Regions from separate parts of the Ruminococcus sp. J1101004sp1_RTP21198st1_B9_RTP21198_201120 genome, predicted to be linked through region 2. Evidence: predicted binding sites of a transcription regulator. Region 2 holds the regulator's gene; the other holds the start of a gene.
The links. Region 2 encodes NrdR, which represses ribonucleotide reductase genes. Its sites were predicted from a motif close to CACNANATNTNGTG; they were not measured.

Region 1: nrdD (anaerobic ribonucleoside-triphosphate reductase) is a predicted target of NrdR. The motif match lies at 8,621-8,634, and genes of this name have one in related genera.

Annotation. Positions count from the first base shown of each region.
Region 1 covers NZ_JBCOMI010000001.1:148,741-159,415, forward strand. The annotation lists gene AB5618_RS00655 (5'-3' exonuclease H3TH domain-containing protein) at 1-526, shown strand, start outside; gene AB5618_RS00660 (fibronectin type III domain-containing protein) at 731-5,533, shown strand; gene nrdG (anaerobic ribonucleoside-triphosphate reductase activating protein) at 5,646-6,155, opposite strand; gene nrdD (anaerobic ribonucleoside-triphosphate reductase) at 6,387-8,576, opposite strand; gene AB5618_RS00675 (carbohydrate ABC transporter permease) at 9,009-9,872, opposite strand; gene AB5618_RS00680 (carbohydrate ABC transporter permease) at 9,874-10,675, opposite strand, start outside.
Region 2 covers NZ_JBCOMI010000042.1:1,620-12,294, forward strand. The annotation lists gene AB5618_RS19205 (TRAP transporter large permease subunit) at 1-2,814, shown strand, start outside; gene AB5618_RS19210 (LysE family transporter) at 2,934-3,527, opposite strand; gene pap (polyphosphate:AMP phosphotransferase) at 3,835-5,310, shown strand; partial or broken gene AB5618_RS19220 (DUF6783 domain-containing protein) at 5,340-5,390, opposite strand; partial or broken gene AB5618_RS19225 (DUF6783 domain-containing protein) at 5,367-5,474, shown strand; gene sigG (RNA polymerase sporulation sigma factor SigG) at 5,575-6,354, opposite strand; gene AB5618_RS19235 (PRC-barrel domain-containing protein) at 6,499-6,756, opposite strand; gene nrdR (transcriptional regulator NrdR) at 6,958-7,407, shown strand; gene gdhA (NADP-specific glutamate dehydrogenase) at 7,520-8,854, opposite strand; gene AB5618_RS19250 (aminotransferase class I/II-fold pyridoxal phosphate-dependent enzyme) at 9,077-10,294, shown strand; gene AB5618_RS19255 (citrate/2-methylcitrate synthase) at 10,435-10,675, shown strand, end outside.

The sequences.
Region 1 (10,675 bases), on a different contig from region 2:
TAAGCTGGAGAACTTAAAGGATGCATATGGCCTGTTTGGAAAAGAAGCTTACGAGGAACTCCCTTCTAATGTATTTGAATATACACCGGAAATTGTCTGTTCTGAGGAAGGGGTATATCCGGAACAGATTCCTGTGCTTCTGGCGATCACCGGAGATCCAGGCGATGGAATTCCAGGCTGTAAGGGCGTTTCCTCAGCAGCAGCGCCGCTTGTAGCAGAATATAAAACCCTGGACGCGATCTATGAAGCAATTGAGGACTGCGAAGACGTGGCAAAGAAAGAAAAGGAACTGAATACTTTCTGGAAAGAAAACCTTGGAATAGGCAGAAGCCCTCTGAAAGCACTGAAAACAAATAAAGAGATGGTATACTTAAGCGAACAGCTGGCAACTATGAAACGTGACATTGAGATAAAAGAAAGCCTGGAAGATATGCGGCTTCATATTAATGCAGAAGAACTGATCAGACAGTTAAAACGCTACGAAATGAACAGTATTTTGACGGAATATGAAAAAACACTAAAATAGTCAAAAAATAAAGAAAACACTTAATTGTCAGAAAAAAGAGAAAATATCAGAAAAATACAAATGGGTGGGGTAATGTGTGTTTATTTACACAAAAAATACATAAATTTTTCACAAAACACTTGCCTAAAACGGAGTAATACGCTATAATTTTCCCATACTACTTATTGATCAATTTCAATAAATTTAATTCATGGAGGGAAATGTATGAAGAAAGATTTGAAAACACTCAATAAGTCTGTTGCCATTGCAATTGCAGCGGCAATGACCGCAACTTCTGCACCGACACCACTTCTGGCGTCAGATTTTACAGATGGAGGAGATTTCGTATCTGAGTCTCCGGCAGCGGAAGCGGACACCACAGAGGAAGCTGCTGTAGAGGCAGATGGCTTCGGAGATGAAGCCGCAGTGGCAGCTGTTACAGAGGATGGCTTCGGTGACAGCGAGGCAGTTGCAGACGCAGAAGAGAGCGGAAGCACCGATGAGGTTGCTGCTTTTGATGCAGAGGCACCTGGCAAGATCGGACATGTTGCATTTGATGAGGAGGATAAGAATGTTCTTACCTGGTATGCGGACCAGAAGGCAGATGAATACCAGATCCGTGTAACAGACGGAGAGTATACTTACCGCTACAATTATAATGCAAGCGAGCCAGAGACTGGTTATCCGTCCACAGTCAACTTAAGCTATAATCTTACAAGTCTTACCATGCAGCCGTTCAAGGTTGACGCAGAAGGAAACCTTGTATACAAACCAGATGGTAAAGACGGATATATTGCAGGTCTTGAGAATGGCAAGACATACAAGGTTTCCGTTCGCGCCGTAAACCGTAACAGCGCAGATGGAACTGTTGCATATGGTGAATGGTCTGACGTTGTAGATTATACCTACTCAAAGAAGGTCGCTGAACCGAAGAGTGTGACAATTTATGCAGCTGAAAGAAAGAATCAGATTCAGGTATCCGGCGAGAACCAGAACCTCGAGGTTTCCATTAAGGATGAAGCTGGAAATGAATATTATTCTTATGCATATGGAGCAAAGGAACCCTCCTATGTAACTACTTCAGGTAACTGGCTCAATTTCTATGAGAATTACGGTTATCTGCTTAAAAAGAACGACACCACAGGTCTTTATGAAGTCGCTTCTGATGCAGACGGAAAATATATCGGTGCTTTCCAGAAAGGCAAGAAATATACCGTTAAAGTCCGTGCATATACAGGCTCCGGCGACGAGAAGAAGGTAGGCGACTGGTCCAATGAGCTGGTTGTAGAAGCAGACGACAGCGGCAGTCTTGTACCAGAGAAGACCGGTAATTTCAAATACAACGATGAATATGAATATGTAAGCTGGAACCGTATCCAGAATACATATGTATCCCAGTACGAAGTTGAAGTAGATGGAAAAGTTGCCTTTACAACAGATTCCAATTATTCCTATCCAAACTTCTATTTAGGAAGAACCTACGGAGAGTTCAAATTTGAAAGAGGTAAAACCTATACCATCCGTGTCCGCGGAATTAATTACAGATATGAGAATGGTGCAAACAAGAAGCAGGAAGGTGAATGGTCTGACGCTTATACAGTAACTTATAAAGCTGTAGATACAAGCCTGAAGAAAATCTCCGGTGTAACAGCTTCTTCTTATGTTCTCAGCTGGAATCCGGATAAGAATGCAGACAGCTATGAGATTAAGATCACAGACGAAGCTGGACGTGAGTACTTTGAGTCGCTGGCATCCGATCGGAAGAGTGGCAGGTATACCAGAGTAAGCGGCACCAGATATTCCTTTGATGAGTCTGATTATAGAACTTATACAAGCGTAGACGGAGTTCTGGAACCTGTTATTTACCCGGCTACCGGTCAGCCTGTTTATGCATTTGAAGACGGAAAGACCTATAATCTTTCTGTTCGTGCCGTTAAGATCGGAGAGGATGGTAAGGAAGTATACGGAGACTGGTCCAATGCATTTGCATACAAAGTAACCGCTTCAGATGCAGGTACCAGTGAGAAGCCTGCAGCTGTTTCCGGTGTAAATGTAAACACAGAGGATAGTGAGCCAACCTTGCGTTGGAACGCACTTGACAATGTAAACCGCTATGAAATCCTTGTAAAAGATTCTGCCGGCCGTGAATACGTGAGCTCAGCTTCTCTGAAGGATGACGGAACTGTTGATAAGACCTACTACAGCGTCGGACGCGGTAATTTCCCAAGTGTTTCCCTGTCAGAGCTTAAAGATGAAGATTTGTATACATATACAACAGATCCTAAGGTTTCATTTGACCGTGTAAGAGATGAGAAGGGCGATCCGATCAAGGCAATGGCTCCTGGAGAATCCTATACCTTCCAGGTACGTGCAGTACGCACTTATACCGTTGATACAGACGGAAAGAAAGTCACAAAGACCGTAGAAGGCGACTGGTCAGCACCGTCCGCTGCATTTACAGTAGATGCTCTTCAGCCGATCACAGATCTTCAGTATGTAAAAGCTGACGATGAGTACTATTATTTCACATACAGTGCAAAGGTTGATTTAAACAGCGTATGGTATCAGATTGCAACAGGCACAGAATTTACTACTGCAACTATGGCAAGTGACTGGAGCAGCTTCTATTATGATGGCTCAGCTGGTTCTGCGAAACTGAAGATCAGTAAAAACAACAGTAATCTGGAAGCAGGAAAAACCTATTATGTTCGTGCAGTGAGCAGTGCAGACAGACCGGAAGAGGAAGAGGTTGCAAAACTGAAACCTGCAGCAGTCTCCTTCACTACAGATGCAGAAAAGGCACCTAAGAATGTGACTGGCTTAGAGATGTATAAAGAATCTGAAAACAGCTTCGAATTCCGTTTTGATGCTGTTCTGGAAGATGGCGACTCTTATGAGCTCCAGTACACTGATAAGGCACAGCCTTCCGAAGAGGACTGGGTAACAGCTTCTTCCAGTGGTTACTATGATGAAGATGAAGATGAGTACTATGAGGATGATGATGCACTTACATTGAGAAAATCCTTATTAAAAGAAGGAGCAACCTATGTAAGAGTTGTCGCTTATGTAAAAGACAAGAGCGGAAACAAGAAATACGGTACTCCTTCCAATGTAGTAGCTGTCAATGTCTCCAAAGCCACTTCAGCGATCAGCAACCTGAAGCTGGTTGAGAAAACACCGGATGGTTATGTATTCTCCTATGACGGAACTGTAAGAAAAGAAGAAGATGTAGAATTCTGGTATTCCGAATCACCTGAATTTGTAAATGATTACAAGGTTACAGATTGTATTTCTGGTGAGAATAATAAGGCAACACTTTACTTTGAATCACTTACACCAGGCAAGACCTATTATGTGCGTGCCCGTGTAAAAAATGATAAGGCAGCTACACTTGCACAGAAATACAGTGCATACACAAATACAGCATCATTTAACGCTGGTATGCCGAATATATCTGTAACAAATGTTATCACAGCTAAGACCGTTACCTTAAAGATGAGCGCTGAAAGCGGATCAGAAAGCTGGCTTACCGGCTATCAGATCCAGAGAAAGAATGGCAAGAAATATAAAACAATTGCCAAAACTACAGACAGCGTTTATAAGAATACCAAACTGAAAGCAGATACTACCTATACTTACAGAGTAAGACCATATTATTATGATTCCGAAACAGGCAAGACCACTTATGGAGCATGGGCTTATAATAAGGTTACTACCTGGGGCGGTGCGCTGAAGCTGAAAGCAACACCTAAGAGCACAACTTCTGTAAAACTGTCCTGGACCAAGATCAAAGGTGCTAAGGGATATGAGATTTACAGATGTGAAGGATCTTCTATTGGAGATACTGTAGCAGCTGGCATGACCAACAATTTTGCTAAGTATAAACTGATCAAGACTACAAGTGCAAAGGCTTCCAGTTATACAGACAAGAAGCTTCAGAGCGGTATGGATTATTACTATCTTGTAAGAGCATACAAGACTGTAGGAAACAGCAAGTATTACATTGATGAAGGTGTATATGCAAATCTTAGCTTCGAGATGACTACCGTTAACAGAATTTCTTATGCAAACGGTAAGATGAAGTTAAGCTGGCAGCCGGTATATGCAGGAAAGGGTTATCTGGTTGAGAAGAGAAATGAAGAGACTGGTGCATGGGAAACCTATAAGACACTGAAAGCTTCCACATCTTCCATTACATTCCCGGCAGCAGATACGGAAACAACCTATCGTGTACGTGCATACAGAGGACAGGAATACAGCAATGAAATCAGAGCAACAGTTAATCCTGTTTTAGCAACTCCTGGCAATGTAAAAGCTGTTGCAAACAAAGCAGATGGAAGTATTACTGTAACATGGAATCCGGTAGCAGGTGCTGATTACTATCGTGTATACAGAACCACCTCTTCCTGGAACAGATATAACAAAGACAGCAATTCTTACAGCTATAGTTACGGTTCCAGTGCAACTGTCCCGAATTATGTTGCTGATTCCACAACAGTCAGCGGATACAAATTCGTTAGTGAACTGAAGGAAACGACTATTACAGATCGCGAGATCAAGTACACCTATAATGGTGCAACAAGCACAGAGTACAAAGGACCGAAAGCAGGAGTAAAATATTACTATTATGTAATTGCTTACAAGAATGGTAAGTCCTATGAGTACAAAGATTCTGCTGATGAAACATATACAAGTGGTGCAAGCAAATCTGCAAGTGCTATAGTTTCCACAGCAAAGATCGCGAAGCCAACCAGTCCAAAAGCGAAAGCAACAAAGGGCAAGATTACTGTCAGCTGGAAGAAAGTAACAGGAGCTACCGGATATCAGGTATACCGTTCCACTAAGAAAGGTTCCGGATACAAACTGGTAGGAACTATTACAAAAGGCTCCAAAGTGAAATATGTTGACAAGAGCTCCAAGAAAGCTGGAACCAAGTATTATTACAAAGTACGCGCCGTTGGAAACAACGAAGCAGGTGTTCCAATCTATTCTTCTTACAGCACACCAAAATATGCGAAAGCAAAATAAATAAAGTGTAATAAAATCCCCCTCCTGTTAGACAGGAGGGGGATTTTCGATTACCCAGATGTAAAAACTTATGCAACTATTTGAATGCAGATATAAGAAAAGAAGACCCGTATCACAGGCCTTCTTTAATAAGCTTACCATCTTTTAAATGCAGAATTCGCTGATTGCTGCTCCCTCTGAACTGAAGGGAGAGGTTTTTCAATTCCTGAATAAACTCTCCGTCTACCAGAACGTCGATGCAGGAAAGCATCCGGTCTGTAAAAGGAGTGTAGATCTTACCTCCGGGAACCATATCTTTGTCAAAAAGATATCCACTGTAACACCAGATGGATTTATCCGGAAAGGTACGCCTGATCTCTTCCAGAAGCTCTGCCAGAACAGGCTGATTCTCTGGCTCGAATGGCTCGCCGCCGAGTAGGGAGAAGCCCTCTATATAAGACGGAGCAAGCAGCTCCAGAATCTTATCCTGTGTCTCCCGGGTAAATGGCTTACCGTAGTTAAAATCCCACGTAGGTGCGTTAAAACAGCCCTTACAGTGGTGCCTGCAACCAGATACGAACAGGCTTACACGCACGCCTGTGCCGTCTGCAATGTCGTAGGATTTAATGTTTCCGTAGTTCATAACTGATTCCTCTTTTCCTCCTGTGCTTGATAATCAAATGCACACATCTTGCAGAAAGCCTTTTTCAAACACGATTCAGGACTTTCATAGTAAAATACCATTATGCAAAAAAATCCGGACAGAAATCAAAATTATGAAATTCAGAAAACTGTCCGGAGTGTTATGTTCAGTGGTAACGTTATATAAGGTTCTGTAAACGTAGTTCACAGAAAACCCGGGAACCATTACTTATTACAGATGTAATACACGATCCTTGATCTCCTGGGTACGTCCCTGGTTCCAGAACTGGGTACCGATGTATCCGCAGGTTCTTCTGGCAACGCTCATCTTGTCCTGATTGCGGTTACCGCAGTTCGGGCATTCCCAGATCAGCTTGCCGTTCTCGTCTTCTTTGATCTGGATCTCTCCGTCATATCCGCAGACATCACAGAAATCACTCTTGGTATTCAGCTCTGCATACATGATGTTATCATAGATAAACTTCATAACAGAGAGAACTGCCGGAATATTCTGCTTCATATTCGGAACTTCCACGTAGCTGATGGCTCCTCCTGGAGAAAGCTTCTGGAATTCAGACTCGAATTTCAGCTTGGAGAATGCGTCGATCTCCTCAGTAACGTGAACGTGATAGCTGTTTGTAATATAATTCTTATCCGTAACTCCTGGAATGATGCCAAAACGCTTCTGGAGACATTTGGAAAACTTGTATGTGGTGGATTCCATCGGAGTGCCATATACAGAGTAGCTGATGTTCTCAGCTGCCTTCCACTGGGCACATTTGTCATTGAGGCGCTGCATAACCTTCAGCGCAAACGGACGAACCTCAGGGTCTGTATGAGGCTTTCCGTACATTCTCATGCACATCTCATGGAGACCTGCATATCCAAGTGAGATCGTAGAATAGCCGTCATAAAGAAGCTTGTCAATGGTCTCACCCTTCTTAAGCCGTGCAAGAGCACCATACTGCCACAGGATCGGGGCAACATCGGAAACTGTGCCAAGAAGACGCTCATGTCTGCAGCGGAGTGCTCTGTGGCAAAGCTCCAGGCGCTCCTCCAGAATCTCCCAGAACTTATCAAAATCGCCGTCTGAGGAGCAGGCTACATCTACAAGGTTAATGGTAACAACACCCTGGTTAAAACGACCGTAGAACTTGTAGGAACCGTCCGGGTTCTTCTGTTTCTCCTCAACGGTAAGGAAGGAACGGCATCCCATGCAGGTGTAAACATTGCCGTTTTTTAACTGGCGCATGATCTTGGCTGAGATGTAATCCGGAACCATACGCTTGGCAGTACATTTCGCTGCAAGCTCTGTGAGGTACCAATATTTGGAATCCTCGTGGATGTTATCCTCATCCAGCACATAGATCAGCTTCGGGAATGCAGGTGTGATCCACGCACCGCGCTCGTTCTTAACACCCTGCATACGCTGCTTCATAACTTCCTCGATGATCAGTGCAAGGTCATCACGGGTGCGTCCCTCCGGAACTTCATCAAGATACATGAAAATCGTTACAAATGGTGCCTGTCCGTTACAGGTCATAAGAGTGATCAGCTGGTACTGGATCGTCTGGATACCACTCTGGATCTCATCCTTCAGTCTGCGTTCCGATACCTTCTGGATGATCTCATCATCAAGAGGCTCACCGCAAGCCTTACGTTCCTCGATTACCTTGTTACGGATCTTCTGGCGGCTGATGTCTACAAAAGGAGCCAGATGGGCGAGAGAGAAGGACTGTCCGCCGTACTGATTGCTGGCTACCTGTGCGACGATCTGTGTGGTAACGTTACATGCGGTAAAGAAGCTGTGAGGCTTCTCAATCAGTGTCTGGCTGATAACCGTGCCGTTCTGGAGCATATCCTGCAGATTGATCAGGTCACAGTTATGCTCACGCTGTGCGTAGTAATCGGAATCATGGAAATGAATGATTCCCTCGTCGTGAGCCTTTACGATCTCCTCAGGAAGAAGAACACGCATGGTCAGGTCCTTGCTGACCTCGCCTGCCATGTAATCACGCTGGGTAGAGTTAATAGTAGGGTTCTTATTGGAGTTCTCCTGCTTGGCATTCTCATTAATCTGGTCAAGAAGAGCAAGGATGCTGTCGTCTGTGGTATTGGACTTGCGGGTAAGCTCTCTCTTGTAGCGATAGCGCACATACTTCTGTGCAACCTCATAACCGCGCATCTCCATAATGCCGGTCTCTACCATATCCTGAATATCTTCCACATTGACAGCGTGGGAGGATTCAAGGGCACGGGTGGCAATCATATCAGCAAGCGCTGTGATCTGGTAATGACTCAGCCTGTGAAGCTTAGAAACCTCCTCATTCGCTTTTTCAACGGCGTTGATGATCTTCGCCTTATCAAAAATAACTTCCACGCCATTTCGTTTAATGACGTTTGCATTGACCTCAGTACTCATTCTTTCAAATCCCTCCATATATTGTGTTTAAATCTTTAATTGCATACTAGATGTTGTGCACTATCAATATTACAGTATTCTACAGAAAAGTCAAGGTCAAAACCATTGATTTTAAAAATCTGTGAAATGTGCTGAATTTTCGTCAGCAGGACAGAAGAATCATTCGGTGATCTCCGGTATAGAGTTCCTGAAATGTGCGGAATCATCGGGGTTATTCCGTATGTGAAATTTTACCGTACACAATAAAACAGTTACTGGATGACCAGTAACATGTTTTGTATGATTTCGCGCCGCAGCTGTGAACAATGTTCACAAAAACACCTGGCGGAATACTGCCTTCTGAATAGTTACGGGGCATGAACAAAGGGCTGCCCTGGGCAACCCTTTCTCGCGTCCGCATCTTCCTCTATTATACTTGGAAAAAAATAAAAATCAACCCTTGACACCACCAGAAGTGAGTCCTCCAACCAGATTTTTTTCAATTCCGACGAACAGAATTACAACTGGAACAATTGCATAGAGGGAAGCAGCAAACAGATACTGCCACTCGATCATATTGTAACCATTGAAAATATTGATACCAACGGTGAGAGGCTTGAAGGTATCAGTGGAGATCAGTGTCAGTGCCACTGTATATTCGTTCCAGGCGTTGATAAATACGAAAATAAGCGCTGTAACGATACCAGGTGCAGCAACAGGCAGAAGGATCCTTAAAAGGGCATGTACGCGGTTACAGCCGTCAATAGTGGCAGCCTGCTCCATCTCAGGGGAGATGCTCAGGAAAGTACCGCGGAGCAGCCAGATAGCAAATGCCTGGTTAAATGCTGCGTTGATAAAGATCAGGCCGATAATGCTGTTGGTAAGATGGAACGCCATCATAACCTTGTAGATACCGATGAGAAGTACAACCGGTGCGAACATCTGGGAGACAATAACAAATCCCAGAAAAGCAGTCTGGCCTTTGAATTTCATTCTGGACAGGGCATAAGCAGCTGGGATACCGCAGACCATAGCCAGAAGAGTGGAGCCTCCTGCGATCACAATGGAGTTCATCATGTAATTGCTCATGGGAGCCAGCTTCCATACGTCTGTGAAGTTGGACCAGATGGCCTCAACAGGGAAAATAGTTCCATTCATGGAAAAGATTTCCGCGCGGCTTTTAAGAGCAGTACATACAGTTACAAAATATGGGTATAAAGTTATCAGACAGATGGCGATGATCACTGCATAGAGCAATACACGCAAAACTGTGTTTCTGGTATTTTTTTTCTTAACTGAAGCATTGGTGTTTGCCATATTATTCGTCTCCTTTCTTCAGTACGGAAACCATGTACAGGCTGGCGCAGAAAAGAAGAATCAGGAAGCCGATAACAGATACGGCTGCTGCCTGTCCCTGTTTGCCATTGTAGAAGGCCAGTTTGTACAGATAGGTAACCAGGGTGTCGGTACGGTTGGCAGGGTCACCCTTGGTGATGGTCCATATGATCGGAAAAGAGTTAAATACGTAGATAATGTTCAGGATGGTACTGATGGTAAGATTCGGACGTACCAGCGGGATGGTGATCTGGAACATTTTCTGCCAGTAGCTGGCTCCGTCTACGGCTGCTGCCTCATAGTAGCTGGCATCAATACTCTGCAGACCGGAAAGTACGGTAAAGGTTACAAATGGAATGGTAACAAAAATACCGCAGGCAATTTCCCAGGCGAAATAAGCACCGGCAGTAGGAGTCCAGTTCACAGCGTGGTCAATAATGCCAAGCTTCATCAACAGTGTATTTAAGGTACCGTAATCTGTGTCGATGATGAATTTCCAGATACTTGCCTGAACGATCAGGGTTGTGGCCCATGGGAAAACAACAACGGCACGTGCAAGCTTACGGCCTTTAAATTCATTGTTGAGGAGGATCGCAAGGATAAATCCAAGGAGTGTGGAGATGCCGACTACGGCAACGGTCCACACAAGGGTGTTTTTCAGCACCATGGCAAAAACAGGGCTGTTTGTTACCTTGCGGAAATTTTCCAATCCGGCGAAGCCTTTGATCAGACCAGCTTTGCTGACGTCGCTTAAGGCCATACGGAATACAAAGATAATAGGAACC
Region 2 (10,675 bases):
GATATGTTCATGGCAGGAATCGTACCTGGAATTCTGATGGGCGTTGCCCTTGTGATCGTGGTTATGGTGGAAGCCAGAAAAAAAGGCATTCAGCCAGCCCAGAAGAAAGCGACTGCAAAAGAGCGCTGGGATGCATTTAAGGATGCTTTCTGGGGATTCTTAATGCCGGTTATTATTCTGGGTGGTATTTATGGCGGTATTTTTACTCCTACTGAGGCAGCGGCTGTATCTGTTGTATACGGTCTGTTTGTAGGTATGGTGATTTATCGTGAGGTTAAATTAAAAGACCTGTTTGACATTTGCGTGGATTCTGCGAAAACAACTGGTGGAATCATGCTGATCGTAGCAAGTGCTTCCCTGTTTTCCTATGTATGTACCAAATTCGGTATCGCAGACGCAGCTTCAGCGCTTCTTGGAAGCATTGCACATAACCAGTTTACCTTCCTTCTGATCGTAAACATTATTTTCCTGATTGCAGGCTGCTTCATCGATGCAAACTCTGCTATGTACATTTTTATTCCGGTTATGCTTCCGGTATGCAAAGCACTTGGCTATGATGTGGTTGCATTTGGTGTGATGGCAACTGTAAACCTTGCAATTGGACAGGTAACTCCGCCGGTTGGTGTCAACCTGTTTGTGGCAATCGGAATCAAGATCAAAAAAGGCATGGAAGTTACCCTTCAGGAAATTTCAAAAGCAGTTATGCCCATGCTGGCAGCCTGTGTGGCCGTGCTTCTTGTGGTTACCTATATTCCGGTAACTTCAACGGCTCTTCCGAGAGCACTTGCTAAAAATGGTGCATATTCCGGAGATTCTTCCTCTGGTGACAGTGGCTCATCCGCAGCTTCTGCAGCCGGAGACGGGGATTATTCCTTCAATGAGATCGCAGATTACAGTGATCTTGGCTGGGAGGAAACCACCTGGAATTTTGCATGCTCTACAACTGAGACTTCTACCTGGGCGGACGGCGGCCGCAAGTTTGGCGAGCTGATGGAAAAGGCCACAGGAGGAAAAGTAAAAGTAAACATATATGCAGCAGACCAGCTGACAAACGGAAACCAGTCCGAGGGAATCCAGGCACTGATGAACGGAGACCCGGTACAGATTTCCATGCATTCCAACCTGATCTATTCTGCATTTGACCCAAGATTTAACGTAGTTTCCCTGCCGTTTATTTATGACTCTGTAGAAGATGCAGATGCTAAGTTTGACGGTGAGGCTGGTGAGAAATTAAAAGAAATTCTTGGTGAGTACGGACTCCATTGCATGGGTATTGCAGAGAACGGTTTCCGTGAACTGACCAACAGTGTCCGCGAAGTAAAATCTGTGGATGATATGAAAAACCTGAAAATCCGTGTTGCCGGTTCCAACCTTCTTATGGAATGCTATAAGAGATGGGGCGCAGATGCAACCAACCTGAACTGGTCTGAGACTTACACAGCCCTTCAGCAGAACACAGTTGAGGGTCAGGAGAACCCGCTTCCTGCAATTGACGCAGCCAGTGTACAGGAGGTTCAGCCATACTGCTCCATGTGGGATGCCATCTATGACTGCCTGTTCTTCTGTATCAACCAGGAGATTTATGATGGTCTTACACCGGAACAGCAGGCTGTTGTAGACGAGGCAGGACAGAAAGCCGTAGAGTACGAACGTTACATCAACCGCTCCGGTGATGAAGAGATCATGAACCGCTGGAAAGACAAAAACGGCGTTACCTTCACTGCAAAAGAGGATATGGACATTGAGTCCTTTAAGGAAGCTGTTGACGGTGTAGATGAGTGGTTCATTGAGGAATTGAAATCCCAGGGATACGAGGATGCAGAAGAGCTGGTAGAGGCATTTACCGGAATTGGCGATTACAGTGACCTTGGCTGGGAGGAGACTACCTGGAATTTTGCATGCTCCACAACTGAGACTTCTACCTGGGCTGATGGCGGCCGCAAGTTCGGCGAGCTGATGGAAAAAGCTACAGGAGGAAAAGTAAAAGTAAACATATATGCAGCAGACCAGCTGACAAACGGAAACCAGTCCGAGGGAATCCAGGCACTGATGAACGGAGACCCGGTACAGATTTCCATGCATTCCAACCTGATTTATTCTGCATTTGATCCGAGATTTAACGTAGTCTCCCTGCCGTTTATTTATGATTCTGTGGAAGACGCAGATGCCAAGTTTGACGGTGAGGCAGGAGAGAAGATGAAAGAAATCCTCAGTGAGTATGGACTGCATTGCATGGGTATTGCGGAGAACGGCTTCCGTGAACTGACCAACAGTGTGCGTGAAGTAAAATCGGTGGACGATATGAAGAACCTGAAAGTCCGTGTTGCAGGCTCCAATCTTCTTATGGAATGCTATAAGAGATGGGGGGCAGATGCAACCAACCTGAACTGGTCCGAGACTTACACAGCCCTTCAGCAGAACACCGTAGAGGGAGAGGAGAATCCGCTTCCTGCAATCGACGCAGCCAGTGTACAGGAGGTTCAGCCATACTGCTCCATGTGGGATGCCATCTATGACTGTCTGTTCTTCTGTATCAATCAGGATATCTATGATGGCCTTACACCAGAGCAGCAGGCTGTTGTAGACAAGGCTGGAAGAATGGCTGTTGAGTATGAGCGTTACATCAACCGCTCCGGTGCCAATGAGATCATGAACCGCTGGGAAGAGAAAAATGGCGTTACCTTTACCGCAAAAGAGGATATGGATATTGATTCCTTTAAAGAGGCGGTAGAAGGCGTAGACCAGTGGTTTGTAGAAGAACTGAAAAACCAGGGATATGACGATGGTCAGGAACTGGTGGATGCATTTAAGTAAGACAGCATAAGCATGTATCAATTTGATACATGTGTCTCATAAATTGAACAGTGCCCTATAGAAAACACCTCCCGGAATGTGAGTAACCAACATATTCCGGGAGGTGTTTTTGGCCTGTCTTACAGTAATCCAGTGATCCTGAGAGAGCACCACACCAGCAGCAGGGCCATGATTCCATTCATCAGCTTATAATGACTGCTGTAAAATCTTTTCAGTACATTTCCCGCAAATGCCCAGATTAGATTTCCCAGGGCTCCAAGAAACATCAGATATACAGCGAAGCAAAACAGTATAGGAACCCTTGCCTCATAGGGCAGAATATAAGCGGAAAACATGGTCAGCCCATAGATGATGATCTTTACATTTATCAGCTGCAGGAAAAATCCCATCAGCCAGGTTGGCTTTTTGTCCTGGACATTGTCAGAGGGCGGAATCCTGCGCCAGGTCTGCCAGGCAAGATAGAGTACATAAGCTGCGCCTAGATATTTCATAACCGGCTGGATCCCTGGAATGATTTTCCCAAGAGTACTGCAGAACAGTCCGGAAAGACACATCAAAGTGAGAGATCCGCTCCAGATTCCGGTCATAAAGCGGATATTACCGGAAATGCCGTATTTGCTGGCTGTGGACAGCAAAAGAATATTATTGGGACCAGGCGACCAGACGGTAAGGATGGCAGACAGGGTCATTTCTATGAAGACAGATAAAGGCATGGGACTTCCTCCTTGGGTAAGTTTAAACATCTGAGCTACGAAAAGAAAGGCGCAACATACAAAACGCTATGTGTTCGTAAAACCTACACAAAATATGATTTTTAATAATAACACAAAAATATCGGATTGTATATAAGAGGATAACGATCGCAATCGAAATTCGGTTAAATGTTTGTTAAATTCGTGCAAAATGGGAATGATTATGTTATAATGCAGAAAATAATATGAATATAAAAAAATAGAATTTGCTTTTAACAGAAAAAATGCTTTAAGTTTGAAAATAATAATACGTGAGGAGGACGTGTTTATGCTGAAAACCTGGATCCCGGAGGAGATTCCGGAAAAAGAGGAGTTGAAGAAACGGATTAAAGAAGCTGGCGAGAAGCTGTATCAGCAGCAGATGAAGCTGAAAGAACACAAGCTGCCTGTGCTGGTACTTTTTGAAGGCTGGGGGGCATCTGGCAAAGGTACCACAATCGGCAGAGTGATCAAATACATTGATCCCCGCTTCTTTAAAGTAGCAACCATGTCAAAGCCTACAGAGGATGAACTGCGCAGACCATTTCTGTACCGGTATTTCAATCAGATTCCGGAAGCCGGCAAATTTACCTTTCTGGATTCTGGCTGGATGGAGCAGACCTGCAAAGACTGTCTGAATGGTCTGGAAGAAGAGGATTATGCAAAGCGGATCGACAGCATCAAACATTTCGAGCGACAGCTCACAGACAACGGTTATCTGGTTCTGAAATTTTTCATGCAGATTGACAAAAAAGAGCAGACCAGACGTATTGAGAAGCTTAACAAAGAGCAGGATACAAAATGGCGTGTGGATGCCTTTGACAAGTGGCAGAACGAACATTACAAACATTGCCAGAAGGTTTTCGACCGCTATCTGACAGATACGAATACTTCTATTGCACCATGGTATATTATTGATGCAAAAGACCGCAACTTCGTAGAACTTCAGGTTCTTGAAATAATGGTAAATAACATTGAGGTAGCCTTGCAGAACAGCACACACAGCGCACCGCTTCTCCCAAACATTTTTCCGCTTGAGAAAATGCCGAAGCTTTCGGAAATCGAACTGACAGACAAGGTGATCGAGGATGAAGAATACAAGAAAGAGCTGAAGCATCTCCAGAAGAAGCTGGGCGAACTGCATAACCGTCTGTACCGCAAGCGTGTGCCGGTGATCATTACTTATGAAGGCTGGGACGCAGCCGGAAAAGGAGGCAATATTAAGCGGATCACAGAAGCCCTTGATCCCCGTGGCTTTGAGGTCCATCCAATCGCCAGCCCGGAACCTCACGAAAAGGCGCGTCATTACCTCTGGCGCTTCTGGACCAGATTGCCCAAAGACGGTCACATTGCCATCTTCGACCGCACCTGGTACGGCCGCGTAATGGTAGAGCGTCTGGAAGGCTTCTGCAGCGAGAACGACTGGAAACGTGCTTACAACGAGATTAATGAATTCGAGAAGGAGCTGTCCGACTGGGGTGCCGTGATCATCAAATTCTGGGTCCAGATCGACAAAGACACCCAGCTGGCCCGCTTCACCGACCGCCAGAACAACCCTGAAAAACAGTGGAAGATCACCGACGAAGACTGGCGCAACCGCGAAAAATGGGATGCTTATGAAGGGGCCGTAGATGAAATGCTTGCCAAGACAAGCACTGCCTATGCACCGTGGCATATCCTGGAATCTGTAGATAAGAAGTATGCGAGAATTAAAGCTCTTAAAATTGTAATAAAAGAATTGGAAAAGGCATTAGAGCGTACTTGAAAAATCATTCCCGCAATCTGCACGCCCCACTTTGCGGTATATTTTGCCCGAATTCGGTTGCCGTAGCCCGCTATGGCGCCCTCATCCGGACAAAATCTCCCACAAATTGTGACGCACATCTTGCAGAAGGCCTTTTTCAAACGTATTCTGGAATAGAAGCATAATAAGCAAAATCGCTGGCCAACAACCAGCGATTTTGCAATATATTCATGCAGCAGACCATGTAAGGAGCGGATTTCATGATGCCGGGATTTATGATTTCCGTCACGCTCTCAGATAATTCCGCATGGTTTTAAGCGCATTCTTTTCCAACCGGCTGACCTGTGCCTGAGAAATCCCGATTTCCTGAGCTACCTCCATCTGGGTTTTGCCCTCGTAAAAACGCAGATCAATAATATGCCGTTCCCGCTTATTCAGCCGGTTTATAGCTTCCCGGAGGGACAGATTTTCCACCCAGGTCTCCTCCTTGTTTTTCTTATCGCTGATTTGGTCCATCACATAAAGCGTATCCCCGCCTTCCGTATAAACCGGTTCAAAAAGTGACACCGGATTCTGTATCGCATCCATAGCATATACGATCATCTCTTTATTTATCCCTATTTCGCTGGCAATTTCCGCAATGGTAGGCTCCCTCAGATTTGTTTTCATATAGGTTTCTTTTGCATAAATTGCTCGATAAGCAATATCCCGCAGAGACCGGCTCACCCGGATACTGTTATTGTCACGAAGATACCTTCGTATCTCTCCAATGATCATAGGCACTGCATAAGTGGAAAATTTTACATTCAATGTAGTGTCAAAATTATCAATTGCTTTTATAAGCCCAATGCAGCCAATCTGAAAAAGATCGTCCATATTTTCGCTGCTGTTGGAAAAACGCTTGATCACGCTGAGAACCAGCCGCAGATTTCCTTTAATGTAAAGTTCCCTGGCTTCTTCATCACCCTCCTTGATCCTGCGAAAAAGCTCTTCTTTTTCTTCTGCCTTCAGTACCGGAAGCTTCGATGTATTGACTCCGCAAATTTCAACTTTGTTAAGTGCCATTATTTGAATCCTCCTTTTGTGCATCGCGAAGCGTGCTGCTGAGAACGAAGTGAACAGTAACAATGATTCTCACGTGGGAGGATAAATATTCTTTTTTCGGGAAAATATAAAAATTATTGCCCCTTGACAATTGGGAAAATAGAATTAAGCCTTTTTACAGCAATACTTTTCATCAATTTCTACCAGGATAATGTCATCTCCGATCTGCCGGATACAATTCCATGGAATTATATATTCACTTCCGGCTCCCCAGAAACAAAAGCAGAAACTGCCAGGTCCGGGAACCACAAGGGCGGTAATACATCCGGTTTCACAGTTAAATTCCACATCCACCGGACAGCCAAGTGTACGGCAGGTACAGATATTGATCACTTCTTTTTGCTTTAATTCGCAAATACGCATGAAAAGCACCTGTTTTTTATGATATTATGCAAAAAGTCTGAAAATATGTATGGAGTTTATTGACATACTTTCTATGATTAAAGTATAATAAGAAATAGGTAATTCAGTCCGTTTTATGTTACTGAGCAAACAGAAAAGAGGAAAGTCTGCTGCCCGGATTGTATGGCAGAAGGGGAGACATGAGGAAGGGGAAATAAATACATGAGATGTCCATACTGTAATCAGGATAATACAAGAGTAGTAGATTCAAGACCAGTGGAAGAGACCAATTCCATAAGACGCAGAAGACTGTGCGATTCCTGTGGAAGAAGATTTACCACTTATGAGAATGTGGAGACAATCCCGTTAACCGTAATCAAGAAGAATCTGAACCGTGAGCAGTACGACCGCAATAAACTGATCAACGGTGTCCGCCGCGCCTGCTACAAACGTCCCATTGCCAGCGATAAGCTGGAAGCCATGATCGATGCCATAGAAGGCGACATCTTTAATGCCGAAGATAAAGAAATCTCCAGCACGAAAATCGGAGAAATCGTGATGAGCCATTTAAAAGATCTGGATTCGGTGGCGTATGTGCGATTCGCTTCTGTGTATCGGGAGTTTAAAGATGTCAGCACCTTTATGGATGAACTGAAGAAATTTTTAAATTAGAAAAATCCTCGCCAGAGAGCGGGGATTTTTTTCTGTATAAACAATTGTTAAATGGAATAAAAAAGACAGGCCACAGCGGACCTGTCTTTTAAAAACTTCAGATAACAGAGAATCAGCAGATACCCTGAGCTTTCATAGCATCTACAACTTTCTCAAATCCGGCGATGTTAGCACCGGCAACATAGTTGTCTTTCATACCATAACGCTTAGCTGCGTCATCTGCTTTGTGGAAGATGTCTACCATGATTCCGTGAAGCTTCTCATCAACTTCCTCTGCTGTCCAGGAAAGTCTCATGGAGTTCTGGCTCATCTCAAGAGCAGAAGTAGCAACACCACCAGCGTTAGCTGCTTTACCAGGCATGAACAGAACACCGTTCTCCTGGAGATAAGTTGTAGCATCAAGAGTAGTAGGCATGTTCGCACCCTCAACTACATATTTGCAGCCGTTTGCAACAAGTGTCTTAGCACCATCAAGAGCAAGCTCGTTCTGGGTAGCACATGGAAGGTATACATCACATTTGATGTTCCAGATTCCGGTACCTTCTGTGTAAGAAGCACCCTCAACACGGTCTGCGTACTCTTTGATACGTCCACGTTTTACTTCTTTGATATCTTTCACAATGTCAAGCTTGATTCCTTCCGGATCATAAATATATCCGTTGGAGTCACACATAGCAACAACCTTGCCGCCAAGCTGCTGAGCTTTCTCTACAGCATAGATTGCAACGTTTCCGGATCCTGTTACGATGAATGTCTTTCCATCAATAGAATCGTTATGTGCTTTCATGATCTCATCAAGCATATAAACAACACCATATCCGGTAGCCTGTGTACGGATCAGAGATCCGCCGTAGGTAAGTCCTTTACCTGTGAGAACACCCTCGTATAATCCGCGGATTCTCTTGTACTGTCCGAATAAATAACCAATCTCACGTCCGCCTACACCGATATCACCAGCCGGAACATCAGTGTCAGCACCGATATATTTGGAAAGCTCTGTCATGAAGCTCTGGCAGAATGCCATAACCTCTCTGTCAGATTTGCCTTTCGGGTCAAAGTTGGAACCACCTTTACCACCACCGATTGGAAGTCCGGTAAGGGAGTTCTTAAATGTCTGCTCAAATCCAAGGAATTTTAAGATACCCTGGTTTACTGACGGATGGAAACGAAGACCACCCTTATAAGGTCCGATAGCGCTGTTAAACTGTACACGATATCCCTTGTTTACCTGAACAACGCCCTTGTCATCTACCCATGGAACGCGGAAGGAAATGATTCTTTCCGGCTCTACAAGACGCTCCAGAAGGGACATGCTGCGGTATTCTTCTTCATTTTTGTCAATTACGACCTTCAGGGAATCCAGAACTTCCTTTACTGCCTGGTGAAATTCAGGCTCACCTGGATTCTGTGCTACGACTCTTTCGTATACTTCTTCTGTGTAAGACATTGTAATTCCTCCTCATCCAGATAGGTGTAAAATTTTTTAACGACGCTATTATACACTAAAGTGCTAAAAATGAAAAGAGTTTTTTTCATATTTCCAAAAATTTCATTAAGGCTTGCGAAAATGAGCCAAATATGAGATGATAGATAGCAAGAAATACATTATGCCGGAGCAGGAAAAAGACAGATATGCCGGACATAAGTAGTAAGATGAGGAGTGAAATAAATGAAAACATTCGAGAAGTCCAGTAAACTGGATAACGTACTTTATGATGTGCGAGGACCGGTAGTGGATGAAGCGGCCAGAATGGAAGAGGATGGAATGGAGATTCTGAAGCTGAATATCGGCAATCCATATCCATTTGGATTTTCTGCACCGCAGGAAGTAATTCTGGACATGCTGAGCAATATTCGTACCTCTCAGGGATATTCAGATTCCAAAGGAATCTTTTCCGCAAGAAAGGCCATTATGCAGTATGCCCAGCTTCGAGGAATTCCCGGGGTTACCATGAGTGATATTTATACAGGTAATGGTGTCAGTGAGCTGATCAATCTCTGTATGCAGGCACTTCTGGATAACGGGGATGAGATTCTGATCCCTGCACCGGATTATCCTTTGTGGACAGCTACTGCGACTCTGGCAGGTGGAAATGTAGTTCATTATATTTGTGATGAGCAGTCTGAATGGTATCCGGACATTGATGATATTAAGAGCAAGATCACAGACAAGACCAAAGCGATTGTTATCATTAATCCGAATAACCCTACAGGAGCAGTTTATCCCAAGGAGATCCTGGAGCAGATCGTGCAGATCGCAAGAGAGCACGAGCTGATCATTTTTTCAGATGAGATATACGACCGTCTGATCATGGATGGCTATAAGCATACTTCTATTGCATCCCTTGCACCAGACGTATTCTGCGTTACTTTTTCCGGACTTTCCAAGTCTCATATGATCGCTGGTTTCCGTATTGGATGGATGATCTTAAGTGGTGCCAAGAATAAGGCGAAGGGGTATATTGAAGGTATTAACATGCTTTCCTCCATGCGTCTTTGCTCCAATGTTCCGGCCCAGTCCATTGTACAGACTGCACTTGGTGGATACCAGAGTGTAAATGAGTACATTCAGCCAGGCGGAAGAGTTTATGAGCAGAGAGATTTTATCTACAAGGCACTCAATGACATTCCGGGAATCACAGCCGTAAAGCCCAAGGCTGCGTTCTATATTTTTCCGAAGATCGATACAGAAAAATTCAATATTCACAATGACGAGCAGTTTGCTCTTGATTTCTTACATGAGAAACAGGTGCTTCTGGTGCCGGGAAAGGGCTTTAACTGGAATTGTCCTGACCACTTCCGCGTAGTATATCTGCCGAATGTGCGTCAGCTGGAGAAGGCTATGGACAAGCTGAAGGATTTCTTGTCCACCTATAAACAGCGATAAGAAGATAATAAAACAATGGCAGTCACAGATTATCCATTTACAATGCCGGAGCAGAAGCATCCGCTTCTGACTCTGACAGCATTAATAATTGAGGGAGGAACGGATTATCGGACGGATTAAAAAGAAAGGAGTTTATTTGAATGACAGGATTTAAGATGAAAGTAACACCGGAAATAGAGAACCTGACGGAGGTTTGCAAGGAGCATTCCAGCCTGGATCTGTCTCTTTATCAGAAATACGATGTAAAGCGAGGGCTTCGCGATATCAATGGTAAGGGCGTCCTGGCGGGTCTGACGCAGATTTCCAATGTATGCGCCACGAAGGTGGTTGACGGCAAGGAAGTGCCCTGTGCGGGCAGTCTTTCCTACAGGGGATATGACA